Regions from separate parts of the Gudongella sp. DL1XJH-153 genome, predicted to be linked through region 1. Evidence: riboswitches for the same ligand, from Rfam matches in the RefSeq annotation. Region 1 holds a riboswitch; each other region holds the start of a gene.
What was found. Region 1 has a riboswitch for cyclic di-GMP ahead of ACOEN1_RS01045 (transglutaminase-like domain-containing protein). Riboswitches for the same ligand answer to the same signal wherever they lie in the genome.
Positions count from the first base shown of each region.

Region 2: it holds a riboswitch for cyclic di-GMP, as region 1 does, so the genes downstream of both, ACOEN1_RS08210 (DUF7601 domain-containing protein) here and ACOEN1_RS01045 (transglutaminase-like domain-containing protein) in region 1, are expected to answer to the same signal.
Region 3: it holds a riboswitch for cyclic di-GMP, as region 1 does, so the genes downstream of both, ACOEN1_RS03300 (copper amine oxidase N-terminal domain-containing protein) here and ACOEN1_RS01045 (transglutaminase-like domain-containing protein) in region 1, are expected to answer to the same signal.

Region 1 is NZ_JBMEMN010000001.1:196,179-207,318, forward strand. Features, by position in the region: gene ACOEN1_RS01030 (protein arginine kinase) at 1-369, opposite strand, end outside; gene ACOEN1_RS01035 (UvrB/UvrC motif-containing protein) at 353-850, opposite strand; gene ACOEN1_RS01040 (CtsR family transcriptional regulator) at 869-1,324, opposite strand; gene ACOEN1_RS01045 (transglutaminase-like domain-containing protein) at 1,407-2,189, opposite strand; cyclic di-GMP riboswitch class I at 2,204-2,277, opposite strand; gene fusA (elongation factor G) at 2,440-4,509, opposite strand; gene ACOEN1_RS01055 (cytoplasmic protein) at 4,687-5,025, opposite strand; gene ACOEN1_RS01060 (DNA-3-methyladenine glycosylase family protein) at 5,045-5,653, opposite strand; gene ACOEN1_RS01065 (nitrous oxide-stimulated promoter family protein) at 5,731-6,051, shown strand; gene ACOEN1_RS01070 (AI-2E family transporter) at 6,052-7,215, opposite strand; gene ACOEN1_RS01075 (D-cysteine desulfhydrase family protein) at 7,212-8,192, opposite strand; gene lepB (signal peptidase I) at 8,213-8,821, opposite strand; gene ACOEN1_RS01085 (DUF2500 domain-containing protein) at 8,840-9,208, opposite strand; gene ACOEN1_RS01090 (histidine phosphatase family protein) at 9,226-9,831, opposite strand; gene ACOEN1_RS01095 (GNAT family N-acetyltransferase) at 9,847-10,353, opposite strand; gene ACOEN1_RS01100 (4a-hydroxytetrahydrobiopterin dehydratase) at 10,495-10,821, shown strand; gene ACOEN1_RS01105 (ABC transporter permease) at 10,899-11,140, opposite strand, start outside.
Region 2 is NZ_JBMEMN010000018.1:14,584-25,723, reverse strand. Features, by position in the region: gene ACOEN1_RS08235 (S-layer homology domain-containing protein) at 1-87, shown strand, start outside; gene ACOEN1_RS08230 (YvrJ family protein) at 140-277, opposite strand; gene ACOEN1_RS08225 (DUF2922 domain-containing protein) at 383-601, opposite strand; gene ACOEN1_RS08220 (DUF1659 domain-containing protein) at 636-857, opposite strand; gene ACOEN1_RS08215 (5'-nucleotidase C-terminal domain-containing protein) at 988-2,718, opposite strand; cyclic di-GMP riboswitch class I at 2,866-2,950, shown strand; cyclic di-GMP riboswitch class I at 3,035-3,121, shown strand; gene ACOEN1_RS08210 (DUF7601 domain-containing protein) at 3,285-5,531, shown strand; gene ACOEN1_RS08205 (polysaccharide biosynthesis protein) at 5,555-7,414, opposite strand; gene ACOEN1_RS08200 (GumC family protein) at 7,467-8,669, opposite strand; gene ACOEN1_RS08195 (O-antigen ligase family protein) at 8,900-10,717, shown strand; gene ACOEN1_RS08190 (5'-nucleotidase C-terminal domain-containing protein) at 10,764-11,140, opposite strand, start outside.
Region 3 is NZ_JBMEMN010000004.1:54,051-65,190, reverse strand. Features, by position in the region: gene ACOEN1_RS03335 (heavy metal translocating P-type ATPase) at 1-2,326, shown strand, start outside; gene ACOEN1_RS03330 (heavy-metal-associated domain-containing protein) at 2,378-2,593, shown strand; gene ACOEN1_RS03325 (two-component system sensor histidine kinase NtrB) at 3,126-4,241, shown strand; gene ACOEN1_RS03320 (sigma-54-dependent transcriptional regulator) at 4,279-5,631, shown strand; gene ACOEN1_RS03315 (hypothetical protein) at 5,792-6,103, shown strand; gene ACOEN1_RS03310 ([Fe-Fe] hydrogenase large subunit C-terminal domain-containing protein) at 6,279-7,646, opposite strand; gene ACOEN1_RS03305 (EamA family transporter) at 7,945-8,835, shown strand; gene ACOEN1_RS03300 (copper amine oxidase N-terminal domain-containing protein) at 8,939-9,814, opposite strand; cyclic di-GMP riboswitch class I at 9,912-9,992, opposite strand; gene ACOEN1_RS03295 (aldehyde ferredoxin oxidoreductase family protein) at 10,195-11,140, opposite strand, start outside.

The DNA.
Region 1 (11,140 bases):
CAGATTGAGACCTGGTAACAATGTCTGAAGTCTAACATGATCCTCTTCATTTATCATTATTGTAACCTTCTCATCTTCTCGCATAAAGAAGCTGCCCTTGTCAATATTCTCAAGAAGTCCTGGACTGATTATATGATTTTCCATATATCTTATTCTATCTCTGTTTTCCATTTCACTTAGGCGATGAAACTCGTATTCACCCTCAGGAAACTGCTCCTTAACTGCTTGAATTATCTCATCGGCAGTCTCCCGGGACTGATCCCTGGTTGAATACAATGGAAATACCTCTTCCCGAATATTCCTTGCAACCCTAAGCCTAGTACTTACCACAACAGGGTCATACTCCTGCGGATCAAGCCATATGGTCATTTTCATCACCTCTTTTATCTGAATCCATTACTTTCTTGATTCTCTTGATTTCATCCCTTAGAACAGCAGCTTTTTCATACTCCTCCTGCTTGACGGCTTCGTGAAGCTCCTTATCCAAATGATTGATATCTTCCTGATGCCTTATCATTGAATAGCCTCTCTTTGGAATCTTTCCGTTATGCTTCGTGTGTCCGTGGATTCCTCTTATAACATTCTCAAGTTCCTTGCCGAATGCATCGTAGCACTTGGAGCATCCAAGCTTGCCTGTAGATCTAAATTTCTCGTAACTTAAGCCACAGTTCGGACATTTTGTATCTATATCTATTCCTTCAAATAACTTGTGGAGAGGAAATTGTTCATGAAGATCCTTCTGAATTCCTGAAGCACATACTTCACAAAGATGATGCTCTTCCATAACTCCATTTATTACGCTGGTGAAATGAATCTTTGCTTCCCTTTCATTGCAGGATTCACATTTCATAATCTGTCACACTCCAATCTATTTAACCAAAATCAGCAATATATTTCTAAGAACAGAAGCTCTAATTACATTCCTGTCCCCCGGACCACAATTAAATGCTCTGTCACTGACAGCAGCCTTGATAATCTCAGCCTCCCTGCTGGTTATTATTTCTTCTTCCTTCAAAGCAATCAATATTTCATAGGCTTTGTTTTCAGTAAGCGACTCCCCAACGATATTCTGAATGATATTGTTCAGATTTATATCCTCCTGGAGCTTTACTTTTACTATTCTAATATACCCACCGCCGCCTCTTCTACTCTCAATATAGTAACCCTTGTAGGGGGTAAATCTTGTACTTAGGACATAGTTTATCTGTGAAGGGGCACATTCAAACTGGCTTGCCAACTCATTTCTTTGAATTTCCACAACCCCGTCCATTTCCTCAATCAACTCCTTGAGGAATTTTTCAATAATGTTGCTTAATCCTGCCATTAATATCCCTTCTTTCTGACTTTGACTTTCTTTGTCTTTTACCCAAAAAAATTAAGCCCTAACAGGCTTAATCTAATATTATCTAATATTCTCTAACTTTTTGATAATCAAGTTCACTTTTGGCCATCTCTACTGTCATACCATTTTGGTAATAGGCAGCATCAAATGTTGTGTCAATTATCATCCAGCTTCCGTTTACATAGACTTCATTCCATGCATGGTATACGTCTACTCCTGCAGTATATCCCTTGACAAGCTTGGTAGGGATTCCTTGGGATCTCATAAGTCCTGCAAAAAGGGCTGAGTAATCGTAGCAGATTCCCTGACCACTTGTTATGGTATCATCTATTGATGGTATGTAGGAATTGTTTATATAATTAATCTTGTCGTAATCATATTTTATGTTGTTTGTGATATGGTTGTAGGCCTTTACCACTTTCTGATAGTCTGTTTCCATACCATGAAACAATGCATTGGCCAATACCGGCATCAGGCTTTGATTAGCCCAGTATACAGGTTGACTTGAAGTCAGGTATACATTTTCGTTCCACTGTGAAACGTTCATTTCTGATTTTCCAAGTACCTGATATTTGTTTCCTTCGATGTTTTTTAGAAGCTTAACAGTATATAGTCCATCTCCAAGTTGCAGAGGGATATGTTCCTGTGTGTTGTTCATGCTGTAGAAGTACTTTTCAGTTCCCTTCTCAACCATGACTCTAACATTGCTGCCGTATGCTACGCTATCTATCCTAAGTTGACTATTGTCCATTGATGTCACGCCGAAGCTCTCTGCAGCGTTTGATATTCCAATTGACCCAAATAAAAAAACAAATACTAATAAAAGGCTCAGAACTCTCCTCTTCATTTGTAAACTCTCCTTTCGGTAGCTGGCTGCCTTTTCAGGCCCTATAGCTTTGCGTCCCTACCTCTCGATAGGTTTGCCTTTATCGTTTGACAGCATACAAAAAGGGAATGCCTTAGTGTATTTGTCATACTCTTTGTAATGCTATTTAGTTTTCATAAATATTATACCACAATGTAATGCTATGTAAACCCTATTTTTTCAATTATTACAGAAATTTTCAGCCCGGCATAAAACCGGGCTGAATGGATGGCTAGTTATTCTCTTTTTCTGCTTTTGCTTCAGCAATTATTTTATCTGCAATCATTTGTGGAACTTCATCATATCTTGTGAAATTCATTGTAAAACTACCTCTTGCCTGGGTCATTGCTCTAAGGTCAATTGCGTATTCAAACATTTCAGTATGCGGAGCTTCTGCAATTATCTTCTGGCTACCGTCAGCCTGCTGCTCCATTCCAAGAATTCTACCCCTACGCTTGTTCATGTCTCCCATTACATCGCCCATATAATCCTCAGGTATTGAAACCTCAACCCTTACTATAGGCTCAAGAAGTATTGGTTTGGCTGCTTCCATGCCCTTCTTGAATGCAATTGATGCTGCAATCTTAAATGCCATCTCGTTTGAATCTACATCATGGTATGACCCATCAAAAAGAATAGCTTTAATATTTACTACAGGGAATCCTGCCAATACTCCTTGCTCAAGGGATTCTCTCACTCCCTTTTCAACTGCTGGCCAGAAGTTTCTTGGAACTGATCCTCCAAAGATCTGCTCTTCAAAGATGAATTCTTCCTCGCTTGGTTCGAATTTCATATGAACATCACCGTATTGTCCGGCTCCGCCAGATTGTTTCTTGTGTTTTCCCTGAACTGTTGAAGATCCTTTTATTGTTTCTCTAAATGCAATCTTAGGACTCTTCAGCACTACATCCACACCAAAGTTGGTCTTTAGTTTATCGACGATTACTGTAAGCTGCATATTGCCTTGTCCACCAATCAACAGCTGTTTTGTCTCAGTGTTTCTTTCAATGACAAATGTCGGGTCTTCATCAATCATCTTGTTAAGGGATGTACCGATTTTTTCCTCGTCACCCTTATTCTTTGGCTCAACTGCCATAAATAAAGTTGGTTGAGGATATTTTATTGTTTCATAAAGTGTCTGGTCTGATTTCTCGCACAAGGTATCTCCTGTTTGAGTATATGCCATTTTTGAAGTGGCTCCAATATCTCCTGCCATTATTTCAGAAACCTCAATTTGGTTCTTTCCTCTTAGGATGAACAGCCCTCCAAGCTTCTCGGATTTTTCCTTTGTTGAATTGTAGAGGTCTGTATCTTTTGTTAGCTTGCCAGAAACAACCTTGAACAAGGTCAATTTTCCAACAAACGGGTCAACGATTGTCTTGAATACAATGGCTGAGAATGGTTCGTTTACATCTACCCTTCTTACAATTTCTTGTCCATTTTTGGTTCCGGTAGCACTTCCAACATCAGCTGGAGATGGAATATATCTTTGTATCAAATCAAGCAGGAAGTCAGCTCCGATTGCCTTTTCAGCACAACCTACCACTAATGGAACGAGCGCTCCGCTTGAAACACTCCCTCTGATTCCCCTTGTTACCTCTTCTGATGTAAATGCTTCGCCTTCGAAGTACTTTTCCATAAGTTCCTCTTCAGACAATGCGATCCTTTCCATAAAGATTTCTCTGTATTCATTGACTTTTTCCTTCTGCTCATCGCTTAGGGGAACTTCTTTTCTATTTTTTCCTTCGTATTCATATGCAACTTCATCTATTAGATTTGCAAAGCCTTTGAATCCCTCACCTGTTACAGTAGGGTATGCAAATGGAACGATTTTGTCCCCGAACTTGCTTATCAAATCTTCAAGCAACTTGTCAAAGTTGATGTTTTCCTTGTCCATTTTATTTACAAATATAATTCTTGGAGTGTCGTACTTTTCAAGGTTCTTCCATGCTTTTTCAGTTCCTACCTCAATTCCTGAAGAAGCATCAACAAGAAGCACTGAACCTTCGCTTGCTCTCTTCGCTCCGTACATTTCTCCAATAAAGTCGAAATATCCGGGGGTATCCAGAATATTAAATTTAATATTATTCCATTCTACAGGAACTACAGCTGTTCCGATTGAAACACTCCTGGCAATTTCTTGTTTATCAAAGTCTGAAACTGTGTTTCCATCTGTTACCTTTCCTTGTCTTGTAGTTACACCTGTTGCAAATAGCATTGCTTCCGTTAAAGTGGTCTTTCCGTTACTGCTGTGCCCAAGAAGGGCTACGTTTCTGATCTTATCCGTTGAGTACGCTTTCAAGATACATTCCCCCTAACTAGAATTTTAAAGATATGATAACCTTTTCAATTACTGCAATTTTCAAACAAGTTTGAATTCTACACCTATTCATTATAACATGAATCTTTTCTAGAATCAAAATATTATTTGGGCACAAAAAAGCACCCCAAAGGGGCACTCCATCTTGTTTTTTTTAGTTTAAAGCGTGATAATTTCGTAGCCGTCTTTTATGTAGTCTTCCATTGCAGGATGACCTTCTAGATTGCCTTTTAAGGGTATTCCAACTGTCTCATTGAATTCAAGTACGCCAAGTTTGGCTGAGCAAGCCTTGCAAATACAATCAAACAATCCCAAATCCTTTGCTTTTAAGTAAAGTTTATTCTCACTTTTTTCAAGCTTCTCAATAATAGTTACGGCTTCACCCTCCATTATTATCTTTACAGGTACTCCTTTGTTGTGAAAATCAATGGCATTTAAGACCAGGTGCATAAAGCACATATCATCACCTCTAAATGCAAAAAACGCTATCTTTCTCATATTGTCCAGCTCCTTTCAATTACTGCCTGTTTGCGGATTCCTTCCATAGATACAAGGATGCAACGGTGCCATATGGGCTGAAAAGCTCCCTGAAATAAGGATGCAGTTCCTTCTTAACCTCAGCCAATTCGTAAGCTGATTCCAATCCGCGTCTTATTCCAAGGTCATCAAAGCTCAAAACATTCTCTCTTCCAAATGAGAATATCAGCATCATCTCCGCGGTCCACTTTCCAACACCCTTAAGACCAACAAGGGTTTGGATTATCTCCTCATCGGAAAGTGCCTTCAAACTCTCAAAGTCAATCTGACCTTCTATTACAGCTTCTGCTATACCCTTGATATACCCTGCTTTTCTGAAGGATAATCCACATTCCTGAATATCCTCAAGTGTTAAACAATTCAATTTATTGGCTGAAAGCCCACCAGACTTTTCTACCAGTCTCCTCTCAACAGTAATTGCTGCTTTTGTTGAAATCTGCTGACTGACAACACTGGAAACCAGTGCTGAAAATGGGTCTGGATTCACTTCTCTTTCAATATGTCCATACTTTTCTATAAGCCCCCTCATTACATGGTCCCTATTTGATAAATATTCTTTTTCCTTGTCTCCGTAATTAAAGTATTTCATGCTTTCACCATACTCTTTCTCAAAAGATTAAATTTTGTTACAATATATATAAGTCAATAACCAGGAGGTCCGGTAAAGTGAAATCCTTATCTGTTCAGGAAAAAATTCAAAGGGAAAAGGAAATTGTATCCCTTATGATAGACCTCTATTATAAGGGTAACTCCAACTCCTTCACCAAAACACAATACCTTGAACTTACAGACTACTGCCTGAGCAAGGTAGACAATTGTCCCTTTATTGAGAAAAAAACCTTCTGTTCTAGCTGCAGCGTGCACTGCTATGATGAAAAACACCGAGGGATGATCAAAGCCGTAATGAAATACTCAGCACCACGGATGATCTTATACCATCCCTTGCTTATGCTAAGACATACAATCTTAAGTCTTAACAACAAATAACTAGAAGTAATCCTTGGTTTCTATCGGAAGGCCTTTCTTGGCAAGCCTTCTCTCAACATTGTCCTTGATAATTGAATATATGAATACAAACAATGGAACTCCGATTATCAACCCTATAAAGCCCAGCATCTTTCCTGCAATAAGCAAAGAGAACAAGATCCAGAATGCCGATATTCCAAGAGAGTCCCCAAGAATCTTAGGCCCGAGGATATTGCCGTCAAACTGCTGAATCAGGATCACAATCACAATAAACCAAAGTGCCTGGATAGGCGAAACAATTGCTATTATGAAAACCGATGGAACCGCTCCGATAAATGGTCCAAAGAACGGGATGATGTTTGTAATCCCTATTATAAAGGAGACAAGTATTGGGAATGGCATATGGAAAATCAAGAGTATGATATAGGTCAATATTCCAATAATAACTGAATCCAGGATTTTCCCGCTTAAAAACCTTCCGAAAATTGTATCTGCCCTTCTAGATAGCTCCAATATCCTGTTTGCCCTTGGGCCATGAAAAATTGAGTAAGTTACCTTTCTGCCCAATGCTCTGAACCTGTCCTTGTCAAAAAGAAGGTAGACGGAAATCACAAGACCAATGGCAATGTTCCATACACTGGCAAGTACAACTCCAACAATGCTTCCAATAACTGGGATCAACCCTGTAACAAATCCGAATACATTATCCAGTACTCCATTCCACCACTCAACGATATATTCAAGATAATCCTCTCTGATATGAAGACTTTCAATCTGATCTATTACCCAAAAAGAAATATCGTCAAAATTATCTGTTACCAGTGTTACAAGTCTAGCAACTGAAGATATAAGCTGAGGCATTATTATGATTATGAACAAATAGACCAGAGTACCTATTATTGCATAGGTAATGATTATACCCAGGGCATTCTTAAACCGTGGCATTCTATCCTTTTTCATAAGGGGATTTGTAATGTGCTTCTCGATAATCTCAAGAATAAAGTTAAAGAGATAAGCCATTACAGCACCTATTATGATTGGCTGCAGTGTTCCAAAAAAACCTGAAACCTTCTCACTGAATATTGTTATATCAGAGGCTATGAGGTAAAAAAGAATACTCAATGAAATTACTACAAAGGAGTATACTGCTATTGTAAGGTACCTAACATTCCATTCAATCTTCATATTCTGCCTCTCACCTCCCGGGTCCATCCAAATATGCCTCCGGTGTGGATAAATAGAATGTTTTTATATTTATCCAGGTTTCCATTCTTAATTTCCTCGACAAGACCATACATTGCCTTGCCAGTATATACAGGGTCGAGTATGATTCCCTCAAGTCTCGCCAGTCTCTTTATGAATTGAAGCTCCACATCTTGGCTTATTGCATACCCAAGTCCTGGGTATCCGTCAATTATAGAAACATCCTTAGGATTTACAGTAAAACCTATGTCCACGTAGCTTTTCATATCCTCAACAAGGCCTGCAACAACTTTCTTAAAATGATCAGCACTGGCTGAAATATTAATTCCAATGATATCCCTTTTTTCCCCATCCAGTCTATTTCCAGCATAGAGTCCTGCAAAGGTTCCTCCGGAACCAACAGTCAGAACGATGGCATCAAAATGAATTCCCAATTCCTTTTCCTGCCCAACTATCTCATGGTATGCATCCAGATACCCAAATGAACCGATTCCGTTTGAAGCACCTTCAGGCAGTATGTAAGCCTCTTTACCTTCTTTGGCAAGCTCTTGCCTGATGCTCTCCATTATGTCCCCCCTTGACTCAGCGTAGTCCTCAGCAGTAATGTATTCCACATGGGCGCCCATAAGAGTTTCAAGGAATAGATTTCCTTCCTTATCTTCCCTTTCTTCTCCCCTAAGTACAAGAGTGCATCCCATACCGAGTTTTGCTGCAACAGCAGCTGTTGCACGTGCATGGTTTGACTGAATACCGCCACAGGTTATTAGGTGGTTGCAACCATTATCAAGAGCTTCTTTCACTGCATACTGAAGCTTTCGAACCTTGTTTCCCGATACTTCCATTCCAGTCTGGTCATCTCTTTTTATCCAGATATTTTTGTCAAGCTCCTTGCTAAGCCTCTCCATCTTTTCAATTCTTGTAGGTAAATTAGCCAAATCAATTCTCTCAGGCATTTTCATTTTTGTACCTCCTGGATTATCTAATCTATTACTCCAAACTTGCTGAACGGAAATATTCTAAGTGCGACCTTTCCCTTAACCTGATCCTTGTCTATGAATCCAAGAACACGGCTGTCAAGACTGTTTTCCCTGTTATCTCCAAATACAAGGAGTTTTCCTTCAGGAACACTCCAATAAGTGTCTCCTCTTGAATAGGTCATGGTATTTATATAAGGTTCATCCTGCTTTTCTCCGTTAACATATACTTCTCCCTCAATCAATTCAACCTGATCACCTTCTACTGCAATTACTCTTTTGATAAGAAGATTCTTTTCTGCAGTCCCGGTGAATCTGAACCTGAAATTGTTTCTTATGTCCTTTATCTCGTTTATCATATTTTTGATCAACCCTCTCTCAATCGGGTTCTTATCGAAAATAACAACTTCACCTCTTTGGGGATCCGTAAAGAAATATCCTACCCTGTTTACAATCAATCTATCTCCCTGGATGAATGTCGGCTCCATTGACTGCTCCATAACCATAGTCATCGAAACTATGTTGGATATTATGAAAAGTGCTACTAAAAGAGCTACCGAAAGGGATAAAAGCCAGCTGACGATTTCCCCAATAATACTTTTCCCATTACTCATATAATTCAGTCCCTTCAGTTATAAGTCAGAAAATCTGTCAAAGCTGTGAAATCTTTTCCCTTGAAAAACCAGCACTCCCTCATCACCTTCGACCATCATACCATAATCCTCTCCGTCGACCTGGAGCTCAAGTCTGTCTGTACTGTCAAATTGAAAAGTTACAAAGTAGTTTGTATGCCCAGTTCCAAAGGAACGATTGTTATGATGATTGGCGGAATGTCTGTAGTTTGTCCTCTTTGATACTACAGATGCATTGACATTCAGGACCGGTTGATCGTTATTATGCTTCCAACCCACCAAGCCTTTAATCAATGTTATCGCAATTATTGCAAAAATCAGCAGAAAAAATACTGGAAAAACCATAAACATCAAATTAAATCCGCTCATTGAAAAACCTCCATTAATTACTCTTTAAAATGAGATGTATCAGCCTCTAGTTCAATTTCCCACAAATCTTTTTTTCTCTTGAATATGCTCAAAGAAGTTCCAGGATAAACAGGCAGCTCTGAAATTGATGCTCTTGGCAATCCCTTAAGTATTGTTATCAAAGCCTTGATAGTAACTCCGTGGGCTACAATCAAAACATTTTCCCCTCCTGATTCCATAACCATATGTAGTGCTTTTTCAACTCTGTCAAAGAGCTCGTCCACCGACTCTCCTCCGTAGGATTTGTAAGCCAATGGTTTGTTCATGTAATTGTGAAACTCCTGTGAATACTTTTTCTTTATATCAGCAAGTCTCTTACCTTCCCATAGTCCGAAACCAATTTCTCTTAATTCCATGATCTGTCTGATCTCAACTGCTCTGTTCCCAGAAATTATTTCAGCAGTTTTAACAGCTCTATACTGGTCACTTGAATATATGGCATCAAAATGAACATCCTTCAATGCGTCTCCAAGTTGCTCCGCCCCTTTTAATCCTTTTGGCGTCAAAGGTGAATTCATCCACCCCTGAAGTCTTCCTTCTGTATTCCACTTGGTCTGTCCGTGTCTGGTAATATATAATCTCAACTTATTTCCTCCCTGCTAAAATTCTTCTGCCAGGTCCACAAGGGCCTTGTCACATACTCTATAGACTGTCCATTCATCCATTGGAATGGCACCGATGCTCTTGTAAAAGTCAATTGATGATTTGTTCCAGTCAAGACACCACCATTCGAATCTGCCACATCCTCTTTCAATTGCAAGCTTGGCAAGGTATGCAAGAAGAAGTTTACCGATTCCTTTTCCCCTCATCTGAGGCTGTACATAAAGATCCTCCAAGTACAGTCCAGGCCTTCCAAGGAATGTAGAAAAATTGTGGAAGAACAGTGCAAAACCTACAGGCTCGCCTTTGAACTCTGCAATTACAACTTCTGCTGCTTTTCTCTCAAAAAGGCTCTCCCTTAAAATCTCTTCGGTTGCAACAACCTCATGAAGCAGCTCCTCATAGTCAGCAAGCTCCTTTATAAATCTCAGAATCAATGAAATATCCTTTTCTTCAGCTAATCTTAATGTAACATCCTCAATTCTCGTCTCAATTTTAACGTTCATCCAATCTCCTCCCAAATATTACTCAGTTGAATAAATTATATCACAATCAACACACTTATTGACATCATAAATAAACACTATTTCAATAATTCAGACCATTTATGGGTAACAATATACTAGATGACAAAGGAGGTGTTCATATTGAGTGAACTTTCAAACAAAAAATGTGTTCCTTGTGAAGTAGGAGCAATACCATTGCAACCTGATGAGGTCAAAGATATGCTTAAGGAACTGGAAGAAGGTTGGAGCAGCGAAGATGACAAGGCTATCCAGAAAACCTTCAAGTTCGACGATTTTATGGGAGCAATGGACTTTGCCAACAAAATTGCAGAGCTTGCAGAGGAAGAAGGCCATCATCCCATCCTTACAGTCTCCTGGGGAAAGCTTAAGGCAAAGCTTATGACCCACAAGATCAAGGGACTTCACGAGAATGACTTTATCCTTGCAGCAAAAATAGACAAGCTTTAAAAAACTAGACAATCAAGTAAGAAGTCCCTCATTAGGTAGCAGTACCTTATGAGGGATTTTATGTTAAGCTCTTTTCTTTAGTCCTTTAATCTTGGATCAAGTGTATCTCTAAGTGCATCACCAAAAAGATTGAAGCCCAACACAATCAATGCAATCATTATTCCTGGAAAAAACGAAACCCACGGTGCCTCCATGATATAGTCTCTCCCGGAACTCATGATTGAGCCCCAACTTGGTGCGGGGGGTTGAGCTCCCAGGCCAAGGAAGCTTAATGAAGCTTCGATGATTATGGCTTTGGGTACTTCAAGAGATGTAAGTA
Region 2 (11,140 bases), on a different contig from region 1:
GTAATTGATTCACCATCATATATAAGAGACTTATCAGGTAACCTTGTATTGCCGTCATCACCAATAGAAACCAACGACACCCTTTAGTTCCTTAATAATGTTGTAAGGCAGAATCAATTGATTCTGCCTTTTCTTCTGCCTATTTTGCTATGGCATGCGCCAATTCAGTGATGCTCTTTGTGAGCTCATCCAGTTTCCCTTCTATCCTGACCAGCAGATAGACTGAGATAACAATTGGAAAGCCCAGATTGGCAACACTTGAATAAATATCTTCCAAGATTATCACTCTCCTTTGAAAAAATGTGCCCGCGGGGTACGTCCCCCCGGTAACTCACGTCCCCCAGGTAACTCATTAATGGAAAAAGGGCCAAAGGCCCTCTTTCTAAACTACCATTTCATCCACCGTAGTTGTTACTATTCTTGCACCGACCTTTCCTACAAGGTCACCATTTCTAGACTGGAACACACCTGCTGCAAGCAGCGAATCCATCGCAGCAATTGCTTCCATATCCGTAAGATCAGCTCTTGGTTCACTGATGCTGATTCTGTAGTTCTTGTTCTGATCATCCAGAAAATCCATTTCTAGTTTTGTTGTTACCATCCTTTCACCTCCTCCTTAAAATAATCCCATATTACTATACGTTTGTAATTACTGATTCCTCAACTTTCTTGACTTTCATCAGTGGAAGATTCTGAAGCCCTGCAAGAGTCTCTCCGGATACATGAATGTTGTCATCAGTAGCATCCAGCTTGACATTGCTGTAGGATTTTGAAGAAATCCTTTGTCTACCATCAACGATTCCAGCATCAAGCTCAAGCTTCAACGTTTTCTTTTCTGCCATAACCTCTATCGCCATTGTCTCACCTCCCTTCTACTTCTTACATTGCAGAAGAGATGAAAATGTACCTATATGATCTTAAAAAAAGACAAAAAAATTTGGAGGAGCCAGGCTCCCCCAAATTAATCATATTAATCTTTTTAATTTATTATTGTGGTATATTAATAACTTGTCCTGGGAATATCAAGTTTGGATTTGCAAGGTTGTTATACTCTGCAAGAACTCTCCATTCTACTCCATATGCTGCCCCAATCTTGGACAACCAGTCTCCTGGCTTAACTACATATGCAATATCCTCAGATGGTGCCGGCTCTGGCTCTGGTGCTGGCTCTGGCTCAGCAGGAGGCTCAGTCATAGGAAGTGCTACTATTCTGCCTTCAACAGCTGGGCTTATTTCAGGATTAGCTCTTAGATAATCTTCAAGTACCTCTGAAAGCAATCCAGAGTAAGCAAGGATCTCTTTTCCTTCAAACATTGTGTATCCATCTCCACCTGCAGCAAGGAAGTCATTAGTTACCAGCATATAGGTTTCTTCCATTACAACTGGTTCTCCACCAATCATAAGTGAAACTATCCTTGATCCAACCTCTTGGTTAGGATCAAAGGTGTAGCTCATTCCGCTAACATGTGGAAACTGTCCTGCTGTTGCTGGATAGTCCTTCACTCCATGCTCAAGCGCTAACATAAGTTCTTCTCCAGTCACCTCAATATTAGTCAATACATTGGTAAATGGGAATGCTTCCAATACCTCTCCTAGAGTTATTTCTCCAGCATCGATACTTGCTCTGATTCCTCCACCATTTGTAAGTGCAACATCTGCACCGGAAGCAACTATCATAGCATCTGTAATAAGGTTACCAAGGTTAGTTTCACCTGCTCTTACATTATCTCTTACACCATCAAGCTCAACAAGAGTATTTCCAACAACCTCTTGCTGCATTTCTTCAATTGGTGCAGTTGTTTCCGCAATCATTCCAGCTATATACTCATCAGCCACAAGTTCCTTAAGCTCCTCATAAGGATGCTGGGTTGATTCGAATGCTAATTCTCCATCAACCATGGATACCTTAACCACACCAATATGGTTCAAGTAGTTTCCAGCCTGTACAATATATGCACCGTTTCTCTCCTCACCAGTTACATCGTGGCTGTGACCATCAACTATAAGGTCTATTCCCTCAACATTGTCTGCCAGCTTATATGCTGTGTCAACTGAGGATTCGTCGATACCTAGGTGGATAAGTGCAACTATAATATCTACTTCCATTTCTTCAAGAGCTTCAACTGCATCATTTCCTGATTCAATAATGTCTGCAAACTCTATACCCATTGTATTATTTGGATGAGACTTTGTTTTTGTCTCTTCAGTGGCTAAACCGAAAACTCCAACTCTCATACCATTTTCCATCTCATAAACCATGTATGGATCAAAATCTGATGTACCATCTTCTTTTACAACATTTGCTCCAAGAATATCAAAATCTGACATTGCCTTTAACTCAAGCAATCTTTCATAGCCAAAGTTGAAATCATGGTTTCCAGGAACCATTGCATCAAACTCCATGGCATTCATAACGTCAACTACTGCTTCTCCCTCAGTCAGGTTCGCTGGGATTGTTCCGTGGAATGAATCACCTGCATGTAATAATAGAAGATTTGGATCCTCTTCCCTTAGTCCATCCAGGAAAGTCTTCATTTTTGGATACCCTAGAGTTCCATCATAATCATTTTCTTCCAATCTTCCATGAACATCATTGACATGAACAATTGTAAGAGTATCATGCCCAGCTGCAAATGATACTGTAGCTGGCATAATCATAAGCCCAAGAACCAAGACTAATGACATTACCATACCGATGATTCTTTTGTTTCTAAACATTGTCTCTCCTCCTTTAATTTATCTATTTATCAATACGCAATAACTATATACCCCTGATGACAACGTTTTACCACTTTTTTGAATTTATGTTTTAATGCTATTGTGGTTTAGCCATTTAAAATAGTGGTATAAATAGGTTAAGATAGAACATAAAAAAGGCAAACCTGGTGAAAGTCAGGGGCGCAAAGCGGGAAGTCTAAAGCTATTAGGCTATGATAGTTCAGCTGCTATGTGAAAACATGGTAGCTTTTCGTATTTTAATGAGGAAATGTTTGTAAATGTTAGGATGTATTTACCAAATTTATTATAAGCCTCCAGCATACAAAGGCAAACTTGGCGAAAGCCAGGGGCGCAAAGCTCGAAGTCTAAAGCCCGTTCTGGGTATGGCCGTTCAGCTGCTATGTTAATTCATAGCGGCTTTTTATTTGGATAATTATAAGGGGATGAAGCTTATGGATAATAGTTGTTAGACTAATCAGAAGTAGAAATTAAAAGCTGAAAATTGCATGCACAATTACATAGACTCACAAACATAGAGTCTAAAAAAAAGAAAAGGAGTGAGAATGATGATGGGCAAGTATAGGAAACTATTAACCTTCCTTATAGCTTTATCAATGATACTAAGCATGCATGTATCTTTTGCTGTACAAGGCGGAGGAAATCTGGATCTTGAAGACCCTTATGTTGAACTAGCAAAGTTTGAATGGAAAGGGAACTCATGGAAAGCAGAAGGATCTAGCAATGGAATTACAGTAACAGGAAGTGCTATAGAAGTTGAGTTCGAAAGTGATGATTATCCTATTTATGCTGTAGTAATAAAAGGTGGAACAGATAACGATGTAATCTATTTTGATGATGGTGTTTACTCAGGAAGCTTTGACAACAGCGACCTAAGCAATCCTAGTGGAGAACCAGACCTTTCAAATATCACATTCTATACAAAGTATGTAGGAGAAATTGAAATCGAGAAAATCGTCACAGATGAGGATGATGAAGTAATACAAGATGATGACACAAAATTCAAGTTCAAGGTAGAGATGAAGGTTGAAGGTGAGTGGGGGGAAATTGATGACAGCCCCGTTATCCTAACCGGGAATGATTCAGATACTTTAACTGGACTTTCTCTTGGTATGTACAGAGTAACCGAAATTGACATTGATAGTGATTATACTCTTGATACTGACAACGAACTTGAGATTGAGTTAAAGAATAATGGCGATAGCAAATATGTATCATTTACCAATATAATGGACACTCCAGAAGATGGCTCACTTAGAATTATAAAATCAGTAGAAACACCTGGTCAAGCATCTGAAATAATTGACTCTACGGAATTCTCATTTATCGTTGAGATGTATGATGAGGATGCAAAAGAGTGGGTTGAACTAGAAGACAGTCCATTTGCTGTAGCTGGAGGCAGTTCTTTAGATTTGGATCTGCCACTTGGTAAATATAGAATTACTGAAGAATCAGAATTTGGCTATAGGCTAGATAGTGAAAATGAACTGGAAGTAGAACTTACAGAAGAAGAACCTGCAGATTCAGTTTTATTTACTAATGTTAAGATACCGGATGGTATGTTGACAATTATAAAATCAATAGTTACACCTGGTCAAGCATCTGAAATAGTCGACTCTACAGAATTCTCATTTATCGTTGAGATGTATGATGAGGATGCAGAAGAGTGGGTTGAACTAGAAGACAGTCCGTTTGTTGTAGCAGGAGGAAGCTCCTTAGATTTGGTTCTACCGCTTGGTGAGTACAGGGTTACTGAAGAATCAAAAACAGGCTACATTCTTAACGGTGAGAATGGACTTAAAGTAGAGCTTACAGAAAATGAGCCTGAAGATTCAGTTCTATTTGAAAACATGAAAGTTCCTCAAGGATCAATCGAAATTTCCAAGATATTGGTCGATGAGGATGATGAAGAAATTGATGATGATACTACCGAGTTTGAATTCAAGATAGAAATGATGGTAGAAGAAGATGAGGAAACCAGCTGGGTAGAAATTGATGAAAGTACCGTCCTACTAGAAGGTGGAGAATCTGAAACATTAACTGGTTTGCCTCTAGGTGAATATAGGGTAACAGAAATTAATATTCCAGAGGGATATATGCTTCACAGCGAAAGCGAAAATGAGCAAGAAACTAAACTTGAAAATGATGGTGATATGGGAGAAGCTATATTCACCAATGTTAGGGAAGAAGATACTCCTCCACCAGAGCTTGGTGAAATCGAAGTAACTAAGATAGTTCAAAACAGCTCAGGGAATAATATAAGCAGGAGTACTAGATTCTACTTTGAACTGCAAGTGCAAGGTGAAGGTGGCTGGGTAACCATTGATGATGGCTTTATTGATGGTAATGGAAGCTTAACCTTCGAAGATCTTGAAGATGGCCTATACAGAGTAAGAGAGGTTAGCATAAACAGTGCATTTAGACTTTTCTCAGACAATAATGTTGAAGCAGAAATCCTTGAAAGCTCCTCAGAGGAAGTTGAATTTATAAACAGACTTCGTCCACCACGTGATGACGACGATGATGATGAGGAAGAAGACGACGATGATGAACCTGAGGAAGATGACGATGAAGAAGTATTGACCATTGATACTGAACCTACTCCTCAATTACCACCAGTTATCGTTGTAGAACAACAGCCTGAACCAGAACAAGAACCAGAAGTTGAAGTAGTGGAAGAAGAAACTCCACAAGCTACACTTCCAGCAACTGGCGCTTCAGACCCAACAGTATTTGCAGGATTTGGAGCAGCGTTTATGGCACTTGGTCTTTATCTTAAGAAGAAAAGATTCTAAGACTTAAAAAAATGGTGTAAATCCTAACTAGGATTTACACCATTTTCATTTGTCTCTACATAGGTTGGAACCAACTTTTTAACGTAGTCCTTGGTTTTCTCATCTGATTCCGAGATTATGACCTCGTACAGTCTGTTAAGTTCTCCGCTTAGTTTCTCATAGTCAATTTTGGATTGCTTTGCAACAAAAATCTTGTTGTTCTTTGTCTCAAGTATTCCCTCTTCATCCAAAAGAAGTTCCTCAAATAGTTTTTCTCCGGGTCTTAAACCCACAATATCAATTGGGATTTCTGTAAATGGCTCAAATCCAGAAAGTCTTATCAAATCTTCTGCAAGATCCATAATTTTTACTGGCTCTCCCATATCAAGTACAAAAATCTCCCCACCTTTTGCCATTGCTCCAGCCTGTAATACAAGCTGAACAGCTTCAGGTATTGTCATAAAATATCTTATAACATCAGGGTGTGTAACCGTGACAGGTCCACCGGCCTCAATCTGCTTCTTGAAAAGAGGAATTACACTTCCATTGCTACCAAGAACATTACCAAACCTGACTGCAACAAATTCTGTATTGGAAAGTGGGTTCATAGATTGAACTAGTATCTCACACAATCTCTTGCTGGCACCCATAATGTTTGTTGGATTAACAGCTTTGTCAGTGGATATCATTACAAACCTATCCACTCCGGATTCGATGGCAGCCCTCGCCAGGTTCCATGTTCCAAATACATTGTTTTTTATCGCTTCCTTAGGACTATCTTCCATTAGAGGAACGTGTTTATGGGCAGCCGCATGGAAAATGATGTCTGGTCTCTCTCGTCTTATAAGTTCCCCAATTCTTTGTTTGTCTCTTACAGATGCTATATATACCTTTAGATTCAATTCTTTGTAGGTGTTTTTAAGCTCATTCTGGACATCATATGTAGTATTCTCATATATATCCACCATAACAATTTTTGAAGGCCTCTGAATAGCAATTTGTCTACATAGTTCTGATCCTATTGAACCTCCGCCTCCAGTAACCATAATGGCTTTCCCTCGAAGATTCTCCTTAACCTCATCAATATCAATCTTGATTTCCTCTCTTCCAAGAAGGTCCTCAATCTGAACCTCTCGTATTGAATTAACGCTTACCATTCCATCAATCAACTCATAGATCCCTGGAAGAATTTTGAGTTTTGCACCTGATTTCTTACTGATTCTAACGATTTCTGAAATCTCCACTTTTGATGCAGAAGGAATTGCTATTACAATTTCATCTATGCTGTACTTTTTAACGAGTTCAGGAATGTATTCCCTCCCGCCTTCAACGGGAACACCACTGATCCTTTGGCCTTGCTTAGCTCTGTCATCGTCCACAACAACTACTGGTGTGCTGGTGGAACTGTAATGATTCTTGTATTCCCTGATAATCATGGCACCTGCATCTCCTGCTCCGACTACCATGATTCGCTTTCTGACCTGTCCTTTTTTCTTGATTCCAAAATACATGGTACTTATACTTCTAACACTAAACCTGAAACCACCAATAAACATCATGTCAAACAATGTTGCAATGACATAAACGGATCTTGGCAACACAGATTGTTTTAGAAAAAGAACACTTATCATAAGCGCACTTGCTACTATACTCGCCGATACTATTTTTATCATCTCATTTATACTGGCATATCTCCAGATACTGGAGTAAAGCTTAAAGTAATAGAAGACAAGTATCTTGATTATTGTTATCAATATGAAATTTTCCCTGTAGACTACAAAATACTGCATAAACTGATCGTTTAATTGTCCCTCGAACCTTACGAATAGAGACAGCAAAATGGACAGATTGACAAGAAAAATATCTATCCCAAGCAGTATTATTCTATTTCTATGCCTTAACACACTACCCTCTCCTTAAGAAAACAAAGCCAGACCTCTCAGTCTGACTATTGCACTATGATAATCCTTTTTTACTGTCTACTTCAGACTGTTTCCAGTATTCTATAAAGAATGCAGCAAACACACCAATCATTAGTCCTAGTACCAGTCCAATTGCCATATTAAGTGCTTTTCGTGGACCAACTGGATTTACAGGAGCATAAGCTCTTGAAACCACAACAACACTAGCTTCACCAATCTGTGCAGACTCGGTAACTCTCAATTCTTCGTACTTTTTCAGGAATGATTCATAGATTCCCTTGGCTCTGTCAACTCTTTGGGTTATTATACTCTCTCTGTGATATTTATCCTGATATTCTACTCTTAGTTCCTCTACAGTTTTTTCAAGCTCTGGAATCATCCTATCCATACTATCAAGTTCACTTTCCACCTCAGCAAGCTCCATTCTTAAGGTGGTTTCACTTGAATCCAAAATCACTCTTCCCGTATTTTGGTTTAAGGTGAGGGAGCTTCCATTCCCAGGAGTATTTGATGAAACTTGTATTGAAGCATTTAATGCTTCTTTTCTGACTTCAAGGGAATTCTTATCAGTTTTAAACTCTGTAAGCTGAGTTAGAATAGCTTCCATCTCCATTGAAACTTCTTGGCTGCTTCTTGGCTGTGAAAGAAGCTCCTTTTGTTCAAGTAGTGCATCCTCATAATTGCTCTTTTCAATTTCCATTTGATTTGCAACATACTGAGATGACGCATTTGCTCTGCTCTTAGTGCTTTCAGTAACATACTTTATAAAATTCTCTCCCACGGAATTAACTATTGCAGCTGCCATTTCAGGGTCTGTGTCCTCAACTTTTATGGTAATAAGCTGAGTTTCCTTAACAGTTTCAAGCTGAATTTTTCTTGCCAGACTACCGATTGTATATATCTCCCCTAAATCAAGTTCCTCGATTGTCTTTCTTAATACCTCTGGTGTAGTTATCTGCTGCCTGTATGATTCAACATTCATTGTTGGAATATTTGTCATGGCATCAAGCAATTTGTCAACATCTCCATCTACTGCCATTTCAGTATTCTGGGGATTTACATTCGCTGCCATAAGCATCATTCTGGACTCATATGTAGACTCAAGTATTACGAAGCTATATATTCCAGCCAATAATACCGATGCAATTGTTATTATTGCTATTAATTTTTTTTGTCTTAACAGGGCTTCGATCAATTCCCTTAGACTTATCTCATCCTCATTATATTGCTGTTCCAATTTATTTCCTCCTCATCATGAACTCACACAAATATCATAACCCACACGTATGGAAAAATCAACCTGTTATATGGACGAATCGAATTTTATTTTATCATTAATTCACGTAGAATTCTATAGTTTCCTTTATTCTGAAACAGTTTTACGAATCTATTTTGATGTCTTTGTTAAATTTTCTATAGTTATGGTATAATATTAAAAGCAAATAGACAACGAACGGAGGATACATATTGAAAAATAAAAAGAAACGATCAAATAGAAACCATAATAATTACAATATATTCCTTGTAATACCTCTTGCACTGATTGCCGCAGTGGTTCCCTTGATAGTATTCCTTAAGGTCGTTCCACCAAACGGTGCTACTCTTATGTTTACAAACTATGCGGAGAATTTTGATTTCTTCTCATACTACAAAATGTACTGGCTGCTTATATTTACAGGATTTGGAGTTCTTTTATTCCTCTACAGAAAATTTTTCCTGGAGAATATTGAACTAAGAAGAAGTAAAATTTATTATCCAATGATTGCATATGGAGTATTGGTTATTTTATCCACATTGTTTGCAACCTACAGGCAGGTTTCCCTGCAAGGATTTGTGGACAGATATGAGAACATGTATGTATTGCTTGCATATATGGTGCTGGTTTTCCTGGGATATAACTTTATTGACAATGAAAAACAAGTTAAAGTCGTACTTTCATCTCTAGGGGCTTCAGCATTAGCAATGTTTGCTCTGGGCTTTTCTCAGTTCCTCGGGAAAGACTTTCTAATGACAGACCTTGGTAAGAAATTGATTCTACCTGCCCAATATGAGCATATCGCGGAAAGTCTTAGATTTACATTTGCATCAAGCCAGTCCATTTATGGAACGCTATATAATATCAACTACGTCGGCGTTTATATGAGTATGATCTTTGTTCTTGGGACTACGCTGTTTCTGCTTTTAAAGGATTACAGATACAAGATATTCTTTGGTATTGTAAGCGTAGCTTCCTTCCTTGCACTTCTTGGATCAAGATCAAGAGCCGGAATGTTTTCGATGGTTGTCTTTGGAATACTTATGATAATATTTTTCAGAAGACTTGTCATAAGACGTTGGAAATCATTTGCCATCATCGCAATTGCAGTTGGTGTTGTATTTGTTGGCGTGAATCAAACAGGAGATGGATTACTTGTTAACAGACTAAAAGCTGGTTATGAATCCCTCAAAACCTCTCAAGAGGCTGACTTAAAGGATATTGTGCTTGAAGATGATACAGCTGAGATTATATTCAAAGACTACTCAATGAAAATTACATTCTCAGAAAACTCATTTGCATTAATGGATGGTGATGGGAATCTAATTGAGGCAAGTGTCGAAGAAAATGTTATTATGCCTGCTATCGAACCGTTTAATTCTCACTCATTTGCAATAAAAGTTCATGAGGAAAATCCAGTTCTAGAGACTACAATATCAACCAACAGAGGAAGACGTAACATTAAGTTTGTTGAAGATGATGGAGAAATTAAGGTAATCGGCTATGGAGGAGAATATATCACTGATATCAGTGCCCCCTATGTTGGCTTTGAAGGTAGGGAAAGGCTTGCTTCAAGCAGAGGATATATATGGTCTAGAACAATCCCTATGCTGAAAGAAACTATCTTTATTGGTCATGGTGCAGATACCTATGCACTGCATTTTCCAAACAATGACTATGTTGGAAAGTTCCTTGGCTTTACAAGCACAAATACCATTGTTGACAAGCCACATAGCATGTATCTTCAAAGCGCTGTAAATACAGGTATTCTTTCAGTTCTTGCACTTCTGGTTCTCTTTGGGATGTATATTGTATCAAGCTTTCAGGCATACTTCTTTAAAAGAGATTATGATGATTTTATCGACACTGCAGGACTGGCAATTTTTATGGCTGTTGTAATCTATCTTTTCACTGGTATTTCCAACGACAGCACTGTATCCGTTGCTCCGGTCTTTTGGACACTTCTTGGTATTGGATTTATCCTCAACAAGAAAACAATTGAACGAGATAGAAAAAATGAAGCTGACTAAAGCTTTGGAGCACTTCTTAAGAAGTGCTCCATTTTTAATAGCTTATTTAGTTTCTTGGAATCATTATCTTCTGACCAGGGTAGATTAGATTTGGATTTGCTAGCTCATTGTACTCAGCAAGCATTCTCCAATCCACTCCATAAGTCGCTCCAATCTTTGATAACCAATCCCCAGGCTTGACGATATATTCAATATCATCTCCTGTTGGCTCTGGTACTGGAGCAGGCTCTGGTTCTGGTGCGGGTTCTACAGGTGTTACCTCTATTCCATATTCTGCAAGCACCTCATCAGGAATAAGTCCCTGAAGGATCATATCATTGGCATTAATAGCCTCTGCATTGTAGCTTCTTCCATCCTCTGATACAGGAACTTCAAGATTTCCAGCAATAATCTGATCAATCAAGTATGGTCTTAAAGGATGCT
Region 3 (11,140 bases), on a different contig from region 1:
AAGTGTAAGTTATGACGAAAACATGGTTGAAATTGAGGATATACAAAATGCCGTAGAAGATGCAGGTTACAGAGCAAAGTCAGATACAGTAAACAAGGTGTTGAACATAGAAGGGATGACATGCTCATCATGTGCTCAGAACATTGAGAAAGCTGTTAAAAAGCTTGAAGGTGTAGTTATGGCAAATGTTAATATTGCAACTGAGAAGTTAAACATTAGTTATGAGCCCCAGTCGGTGCGTGTATCAGAAGTAAAGAAGGCAATTGAAAAAGCTGGGTACAAGGCCATAGAGGAAAAAGATACTACTGAAGATGTTGATAAATTGAGAAAAGAAAAAGAAATCAGGACATTATGGAGAAAGTTCATAGTCTCAGCCATATTCGCAATCCCATTGGTTTATTTTACAATGGGTCACATGCTGGGATTTCCATTACCTGCAGCAATAGATCCAATGATGAATCCTCTAAACTTCGGCTTGATTCAAATTGTCCTAGTGATACCTTCTGTAATCGCGGGTTATAAGTTCTATACTGTTGGATTTAAAGCTTTAATCAGAAAGAGTCCCAACATGGATTCTCTGATAGCTATAGGAACCTCAGCAGCAGTGATATATGGGGTATTTGCTGTAGTACAGATATCTCGAGGCTATACGGAGTATGCCGATGATTTATACTTTGAAGCCGCTGCTGTAATAATAACACTTATACTCCTGGGGAAATATCTTGAATCAGTTACAAAGGGGAAAACATCTGAAGCTATAAAGAAGCTAATGGGACTTGCCCCTAAGACAGCAACAATAATTCAAGATGGCAAAGAGATGGAAATATCCATAGAAGAAGTGGAAGTAGGAGATATTATAATTGTTAAGCCTGGAGAAAAGATGCCTGTAGATGGTAAAGTGGTTGAAGGCATCACATCAGTGGATGAATCCATGCTTACTGGTGAAAGTATTCCAGTTGAAAAGAATATTGGAGATGACATCATAGGTGCCAGCATAAACAAGAATGGAACAATAAAGTACAAGGCAACAAAGGTTGGAAAGGATACCGCTTTAGCACAAATAATAAAGCTCGTAGAGGATGCACAAGGCTCTAAAGCACCAATAGCAAAGATGGCTGATATAATTTCTGGATATTTCGTTCCAGTGGTTATAGTACTAGCGACTGTTTCAGCTCTGGCCTGGTATTTCATAGGAGGACAAACCACAGTGTTTGCATTGACGATATTTATATCAGTACTTGTAATCGCATGTCCTTGTGCACTAGGTCTGGCAACACCAACAGCTATAATGGTGGGTACAGGTAAAGGGGCTGAGAATGGTGTTTTAATAAAAAGTGGTGCTGCATTGGAAACTACTCACAAAATAAGAACAATAATATTTGATAAAACAGGTACCATTACGGAAGGAAAACCAAAGGTTACTGACATAGTTGTGGCAAATGATGTGAAGCAAGAAGATCTGCTACAATTGACAGCATCAGCAGAGAAGGGATCCGAGCATCCCCTGGGTGAAGCCATAGTAAAGGATGCAGAAGAAAAAGGATTGGAATTTAAGAAGGTGGAGAAGTTTAATGCCATACCAGGACATGGAATTGAAGTCATCATAGATGGGAAGGCTGTTCTCGCTGGAAATAGAAAGCTTATGGTAGAAAGAAGGATAGACATAGACAAACTGGAGGCAGCATCTGACAAATTGGCAGAAGAAGGAAAAACGCCTATGTATATTGCCATAGATAATTCAATTGCAGGAATAATAGCTGTAGCTGACACCGTGAAAGAGAACAGCAAAAGAGCTATTGAAAAGCTTCATGAAATGGATATAAAAGTAGCAATGATTACTGGAGACAACAAGAGAACTGCCGCAGCAATTGCAAAGCAAGTGGGAATTGACATTGTATTGGCTGAAGTGCTTCCTGAAGATAAGGCAAGTGAGGTTAAGAAACTTCAAGCTGAAGGCAAGAACGTTGCTATGGTTGGAGATGGGATAAATGATGCTCCTGCTCTTGCACAGGCGGATATTGGAATTGCAATTGGATCTGGAACGGACGTTGCCATGGAATCAGCGGATATCGTTTTAATGAGAAGTGACTTAATGGATGTACCAACAGCTATACAATTGAGTAAAAGCACCATAAGAAACATCAAGGAAAATCTGTTTTGGGCATTCGCATATAACACTGCGGGTATTCCAGTAGCCATGGGAGTATTATATCTCTTTGGCGGACCATTGTTAAGTCCGATATTTGCGGCAGCAGCCATGAGTCTGAGCTCAGTGTCAGTATTATTGAATGCTTTAAGGCTAAAGAGATTTAGACCAGTAAGATAGTATTGTCTTTATAGACAGAGTTCACTATTTATTTTGAAAGGGGAAAAACATATGGAAAAGAAAGTGATGATTGAAGGAATGAGTTGCCAGAATTGTGCACATCATGTAGATGTGGCTCTAAGAGATTTAGAAGGAGTTTCAAATGTCAATGTACTTCTTGAAGATAAGTATGCTTTAATTGAAGTTGAAAGCAGCGTCAAGGATGAAGACATCAGAGCAGCAATAAGTGATGTTGGATATGAGGTAACTGGGGTAGAAGTAAAATAGAAAATAAGGAAAAGCATATAGCTACAGAAATTCAGTTGAGTTTCTGTAGTTGCTTTTGTGAGTAGTTGGTTTGCCCGGAAGATTTTGATGTCTCAGGCTTAATTTTAATGATTTATCTAATACAGTCGAGTTCCGTAAACATTGATTTGCGTTCGATTGATTCAGTTTCAGTTATGATTAGTCCTTCAAATGATATATAATGTGATAAAGGGTAAGACTGATATAATAATGTACTACTTTGGAGTTGATCAAGCCTATGTTAAGAGATTCATTGAACAATAAAAATACTTGGATTATTGGAGTATTATTAGTGATAATTACTTTATTGCATTATTCCAACCTCACAGCGGTAAGAGAGCTTCATAATTTTTATAGGATGTTATATTATATCCCAATAATCCTGGCATCATTTAAATATAGACTAAAGGGAGGACTTATAACCTCTATAATTGTGTCCTTGTTATATGCTCCCCATATTTTTTTATTTAACACTGAACTAAGCATTATACTGATAAATCAATACCTGGAAATAATGCTATTTTTAAGTATTGGATTTATTACAGGCTGGCTAGTAGAGGGTGATTACAGGAAACAGAAGCTTTTAGAGAACAATATTGTCGAGATAACAAAACTTCAAAACTATACAAGAAACATTGTAGATAGTATTGATAGTGGTGTTTTGGCAGTTGATACAAACTTAGTGATTACAGCACTAAACAGAGAAGGTGAAAAGATCCTTGGGGTACAAGATGCAATAGGAGTAAATGCTTCAAGTGTATTTGATTATAGTATTGTGGATATATTGAACCAGACAAAACTACAGAAATTCAAATATACAGATATTAAAACTGTTATCAAGGTTGACGATGAGGAGAAATACCTTAAGTTAACCGTCTCACCTCTTCTAAACATACTCAATAAAATCCAGGGACTTGTAATCGTAATTGAAGACTATTCCAATGAAAAGTATCTTGAAGCACAAACTGCCAGAGCTGATAGATTATCAGCAGTTGGCGAGTTGGCTTCCGGTATAGCCCATGAAATACGAAATCCCATGGGTATAATAAAAACAATCAGTCAAACACTTCAAAAGGAAGAGGATCAGGAAAGCATGGTGGAAGGTCTAGGTATTATTGTTAAGGAAGTGGATAGGGCTAATAAGGTAATCCAAACACTTCTGAATTTTGCACGACCAGATGTGAATATAGTTGAGAAAGTTAATACTGGAGCATTAATTGATGAGGTATTAATCATAATAAATAAATATGCCATAAATAAGAAAATAGAAATATTTTGTGACATTGGAAGAGAAATTGTCATTATGGGTGATAAGGAGAAGCTGAAGCAAGTATTTATTAATATATTATTAAACAGCATACAGTCCATGGAAAACGGTGGTAAAATCTGGATAAGCACTGAGGTTGGCGACTTAGGTGTAAGCATTAGCTTTAGAGACAATGGGACTGGGATTGAAAAGGAAGATTTAAGCAAAATATTCAATCCTTTCTTTACAACCAAGGAAGATGGCACCGGGCTTGGTTTGTCAGTATCAAATAGGATTATCCAGGATCACAATGGCTACATTACAATTGATAGTGTAGTTAATGAGGGTACTATAGTAGTGATTTACTTACCATTATATGAATAGGAATTCGCAATTAGAACAGTGGAGAGAAGGTGAAAAAGTGATCAGGAAAATATTAATTGCCGATGATGAGCCAAATATGATATGGGCCTTAAAAAAAGCTTTGTCCAAAGAAGAATATGAAATTATAAGCGCTGATAACGGTGAGGAAGCTGTGGAGGGTTTAGCTGAGGAACCGGACCTAATTATAATGGATTTGAAAATGCCCAAGATGAATGGACTTGAAGCATTAAGAAAGATAAAGGAAATCAATCCCAAGATCCCTGTTATAATGATTACCGCTCATGGTACTACTGACACTGCTGTTGAAGCCATGAAAATTGGAGCCCTGGATTATATATCCAAGCCTTTTGACATAGATGAGTTAAAAGTCGTCATAAAAAAGGCATTGGAATACAAGAGCTTAAATGATGAAATTAATTATCTTAGGGAAAGACTGGATGAAAGCAGTTCAAAGATAGTATTTAAGAGCAGGTCCATGGAAGAGGTATTGAAACTGGTTTACAAAGTCGCACCAACTGAAGCCAATGTTCTAATACTTGGTGAAAGTGGTACTGGTAAGGAACTAATAGCAGATGAAATTCATAGATTAAGCAAAAAAAATAAAGGACCGTTAATCAAGCTAAACTGTGGAGCTTTCGCGGAGAATCTCTTGGAAAGTGAACTGTTTGGATATGAAAAGGGAGCCTTTACAGGAGCGGTTTCCAGGAAAAAGGGTAAGTTTGAATTGGCTGAAGGAGGCACTGTTTTCTTGGATGAGATTGGTGAAATAAGTGAAGCCATGCAAGTAAAGCTTCTGAGGGTTTTGCAGGAAAAAGAGTTTGAACGTGTTGGAGGGGAGACAACAATAAAGGGTGATTTTAGAATAATTGCTGCAACCAACAAGGATCTGAAGTCAATGGTGGATGATAATAAATTCAGAGAGGATTTATATTATAGACTAAATGTTGTACCCATCAAGATATCGCCACTCCGTGAAAGAAAGGATGATATTCCACTTCTAATTGAATATTCAATAGATAAATTTTCATCTCAAATGGGCAAGAATAGGTTTAGGATCAGTAATGAAGCCTTGGATTTAATGATGAAATATGATTGGCCTGGAAATATCCGGGAACTGCAAAACATAGTGGAAAGATGTGTCATATTAGCATCTGGACAAGAAATAACAGAAGACTTGTTACCTAATGAAATAAAAAGTCAAAACAATTTGGTAGGTTCAAGTATAGTTTTGCCTGAAGAGGGGATATCCCTTGAAGAAGTAGAGAAGAATCTGATTATGCAAGCCTTGGAAAGAACAGATCAGAATCAGACTAATGCTGCTAAACTTTTGGGAATAACCAGACACACTCTAATTTATCGTATGGAAAAGTATAATATAATCACAAAATAAACCAAGCTTCAAAAGCCAGTAATTTTGGGATTGTAAAGTCCATAAGAATATTGTGCTTAAGACAAAGGGAATCGAGGGGATGTTTTGGAGTATAGGTGCAGGGTGTAAATATGATGAACGATACTAGTGGAAGTAAAAGAAACATGAGAGGTGGTTATGTATGAAGAAAGCATCTGTATTTATGGCATTCATGCTGGCACTGACGATGCTATCAACAGGAACAGTTTTTGCTGCAGAAAATGGCTTCGAAGCCAAAGCAAGCGACAAAAACCCAGCTTTTGAAGATATGGAGGATATGCATGATATGGATATGGAATGTGTGATAAATGTTAACAACAATGACTTGCATTTTTCAAGTATGGGACATATTATGATTCCTGGCAATGCAGCAGATAACACAGAATCCCCAATTTTTGACACCATGGATGGAATGGACATGGGGCATCTGTCCCCTCCGGATAGAGTAAAATAATCTATACAATTTGTGGAAATTGAGTAGCCCATATAGGAAATAAAAATGAGTTCTAGTAGATGGTTATATTATGCCATCTGACTGATAGGCTCCCATAAAATGGACATTTAAGTTTAGCCTGTCCATTTTATGGGGGCTTATCCTTTCTCAGATAATAAGGATGGTACACTACTGTTTACTCTCTGGATAAAATTTCCTTCAGTTCATCATTTTCCATAAACTCTTGGATAGATTTGACATTAAACTGATCCAATATCTTCATAACATTTTGATTGTCAAACGGGGTAAGTATAAAAGAATCCTCTCCAAAATCATTAACCAGCCTTGTAGCCTTCTCAAGATCAATATTTGTCTTAGGTCCACCTACACAGCCACCTACACAACCCATTCCTTCAATAAAGTTGGGATCACCTTTTTTTCTACTTTTAAGGGAATCCAATACCCTTTTACATTCCTTGATACCATTTACCTTGAGGGATTTTAGCTTGATCACCCTGGTAGGCTCCAGCCTGTTCAATACTGTTTTAACTGAAAAACTAACTCCTCCAGTTCGTGCATAAACTCTTCCTCCAAAGGATGCCTGATCCTTATCATCATCGTATAGATCACTAAAATCAAGATTCAAGGCATCAAAAATTTCCTTTAGCTCTCTAAAATTAAGCACATAATCGATCGCACCTTGCAAGTCGGGTTCCTTTATTTCACCTTTTTTCGCAACACATGGTGAAATAAACACAACTTTAGCATTATTATATAGCTTTTTCAATACTCTACCAGATGCAATCATGGGAGAAATCGATGGAGACAAGTAATCATATATATCTGGGTAGACTTTCTTGATCATATTGAACCACATCGGACAACAGCAGCTTGTCAAGAAAAAATCATCTTCGCTTTTAACGAGATCATTGAACTCATATGCTTCCTTGATAGTAAGAATATCTGCAAATAAAGCAACCTCAATCATATCTTTGAAGCCCAAAAGTTTTAAAGCGCTTCTCAATTTTCCCATACTTATTTCTTCACCAAATTGACCAACTATAGCTGGAGCAACAGTAACATAGACAGGAGAGTCCCCGTCCCTTAATAGATCAATTACCGGCATAAACTCAATCTTGTCAGCCACAGCTCCAAAATCACATGTAAAATCACTATATCCACAGCTTATAGTTTCATTCAGTCTGTTATACATTCCGGACTCATACTTTCCCAACTCGTTACATTCGCAATAAATTGAATTACATTGCTTACAAGGACCTTCCAGTTTGGAAACAACAGGTTGGTAGATTTTCATTGAGCTGTTGAGAACACTCAATTCATCATCAAAGGATTTCTCACCCTTTGGGTCTTGGCCCATCGCTAGTCTAATATGATTCCTGATAAAGGGCATGTCAGACTCATTAAAACCGTATTTGTTTTTTATGTACTCAGCAAGGTCATTTAGGTCATCTACGCTCTTTAGATCTCCTTTCCAATACCTTTTTACCAGCTCATTAAAAATATGCATTCGTTTTTCATTAAAATCCAAATACTTGTCATCCATAATTAACTCCTCACAATTTTATTTTCCTACTTTTTATTAGTTTACCCTAACGCATTGATACAAAACCTATGAAGGATTGAGATAAAGCAAATTAATCTGAAGATATCTTCTTTGTAGGAAAATTATGAGGAATCTATTTATGTTTCAAATATTAAAGTGTTTATCTCATCTAATTGACAGACAATTTATATTATGCTTTAATTAGGATATTAAAGAGAACACAAAAAACACCAGGGACGGTTCTTTTTGTTTGCATACAAAGAGATTCGTCTCTTCTCTTAAAAGGGGTGGATGACAATTGAATCATAAAGAGTTCAGGTACAGCTTGATGGTATTACTAGGTGCAATTTTATGGGGAACAATTGGAACTGCACAGCATTTTGCACCGGAAGGAGCCACACCCATATCAATTGGCGCAGTTAGGCTTGCAATAGGAGGTGGAGCCATTATGCTCTATGCATTCCTCAAAGGCAAGCTCAATGGCAAGGAAATATTGTTTAAAAGGAGTACATACATAGGGGCAGCCAGCATGGCATCCTTCCAACTAACCTTCTTTGCAGCAGTCTTAATGACAGGGGTAGCCATGGGAACTGTCGTGGCAATAGGAAGTGCACCTATTTTCGCAGGTCTGATTTCATTAATCGTAAACAAGGAAAGTCCAGGTATCAAATGGCTTGTTTCAACACTGGTTTCAGTATTGGGGTGCATTTTGCTTGTAACAGGCGGAGGAGACCTATCAGTGAATATGAATGGAATACTTATTGCACTTGGAGCGGGAGCCTCATATGCTGTATACACTGCATCAACGAAAAATCTGCTGGATATCTATTCGCCAGAGATGGTTACTGGAGTTGTTTTTACAATGGGTGCAATAATACTATCACCATTTCTTTTGATCTATAGCCTGGATTGGCTTAAAACAGCCCAAGGGCTGGGTGTAGCACTTCACCTTGGATTGGTTACCACAGCATTTGCATATGTATTGTTCTCATATGGATTATCTGGGATCAAACTTCATAAAGCTGTAACATTGACTCTGGCTGAACCTGTAACTGCAGCGATTCTTGGGGTATTTCTACTGAAAGAACAACTGTCAATGATTTCCGGTTTTGGAATGGGTCTGGTATTTGCAGGACTTGTTATACTTTCAATAACAAGGCCAGTTAGAAACAAGGAATCCCTAACTTAAAAGCTTATAAAGGCACTTCAAATCTCATGTAAAAGAGTTGAAGTGCCTTTTTCTAATTGTTTATAAGTTTATCCTGCATGTATGCTCGTTATTAGTAACAGATCTACTCAGCAATCTCCACTGTCTCAGTCTCAGGCTCCCATTCAACATCAAGGCCCATGTTTTCAACAATAAAACGCAATGGAACCACTATTCTGCCTTCCATTACTTCTGCTGGTACATCCAGTTCCACTGCTTCGCCGTCTACAGTTACTGTCATTTCTTCAACATTAAAAACAATCTCTGACTCCAAATAGGCTATGGTAGCAGTCTTGGACTCAACATTCCAGTCAACCTCAGCACCCAATGCGGTAGATATTGATCTTATTGGTACCAGGACTCTTCCTTCCTTGAGCACAGGTGGAACATCGAATTTAAGGTTTTTTCCCGGCATAAGGATATTTTCTGCAGGTAGCATCTTGATGCCTTCAATGCCCTCAAGAGATTCTGCATTCTCCATTAGGATATCCCACTCCTCCTGGGTGTACTTTTCCCTCATGACCTGCTGCATCTCCCTGATTTTCTGCTTCATAAGAGTCTTGTAGCCTTCGAACTCTCCCTTAAGCCCTTCAATCTCGGCTTGAAGTAAAGCCATAGCCTCTGAGTCCTCAGCTTCCTCAGCAGCCTCCAAAAGGGTCTCAAGCTCCTCAATTTCAAGCTCAAGCTCATCCTTCAGGACCTCTAGCTCATCCTTATCTGCCTCAAGCACATCCTTGATGCCCTTCCATTCCTTGTTTTGAATTTTGGATTTGCCTATTCCCTTGCCACGGCCCCTGCTTTCTCCATCTTCGTCGTCCGCTTCTTCCTCTTCCTCTGTTTCAACATCTTCAAACTCTTCCTCGATTTCAATTTCCTCTTCATCAGCCATGGCCACCATCGGCAATGCCATAACCATAGACAATGCAATCAAAAGTGATAAAAAGCTAAACAAACGTTTCATAAAAATCTCCTTTCTCCTATCTTGTTTCCAATCCAGGCAAATAAAAATGCTCTGGATGGGTTACCATTCAGAGCCATGAAAGTGCATAGCATGTCTTTGTGGCAACCCGGCTACCATAGTTTCCCTTAGGCCCGTGGCTTTGCGTCCCCTGCTTTAGCAGAGTTTGCCTTTTCAATTTGTTGGTGGAATCATTGTATTCTCCAAATATTAGCTGGAATTATGACAACTAATCCATAATTTGATGATACAGTTTAATGCTTTACCTGTCAATGATATTATTTATACCTGAACATAGCTTAACCTGGCAAAAAATAAATGGACGGTCATTTTTCAAGCCAAACTATGGCTTTAATACAAAATAACCGTCCCTTCTTATCTCTTTACTTAAGCTTCAGCCTAACCAATGTCTCATCAGTTGGCTGTCCGGTCTCCTTGTCCCAGCCCATGCTTTCATAGAACTCATCAAGCATGATCTCGGCATCTGCAACCTGGCCCTTGCCTAGGCCGTCAGGTGCGGGTTCCTGGGTAAGTCTAGCTGGAAGCTTCTCATCCTTTCTTCCAAAGCCCTCCCTGGCGTTGAACAATCTTTCAAGGTTAATGACCCTTTCAGCTGCCTCCATCATCTGATCCATTGTTTTGTCATCACCAGTGGCGGCATTGTAAAGTCCAGTCCAGGTGCTTCCCTTCACTGCAAGGGTGATGCTTGCAAACAGGCATACCCCAAGGAGATTGGTCATCATTGAAAGCTCCATAAAGGGCTTGACCCACCACTTGTTCTCATCCTCAAAGGGCGATACCTTCTCATTGATTCCAAGCTCGGGCTCAAGGTATCCAAAGGAGTCTATGACTGAAGCATAGGGTCTAAGGTGGTCGGCACCCCTAGGTGAGATAAGGTGTGAAAGGGATTCTCCCTTGCTGGCCCTTACGCCGCAGGATGCAAGCTCCATACCCTTGACCTGGAAAACATACTTCTCAGCCTCCGGACCGATTTTTCTCGCAGCCCTCAGTGATCCCTCGGCAAGTACATCTCCATAACCTTCCCTGTTTGCGATCATTTCTGTCATCTTGACCATTGCCTCTGCATTTCCAAAGGATAGGTCGATGCCGCCGGTTGTTTCCTTGTCGATGAGCCCCTTTTCAAACCATTCCATGGCAGATGCTATTGTCTGCCCCGTTGATATGGTATCAAGACCCATGCGATTACATATATATCCAGCCTTCACTATGGCGTTAAGGTCATCCACAAAGCACTTGGAACCAAATGCACCAAGGGTTTCATATTCCGGACCTCCGCCGGATTCACCCGCATACTCCCCGTCGATTATC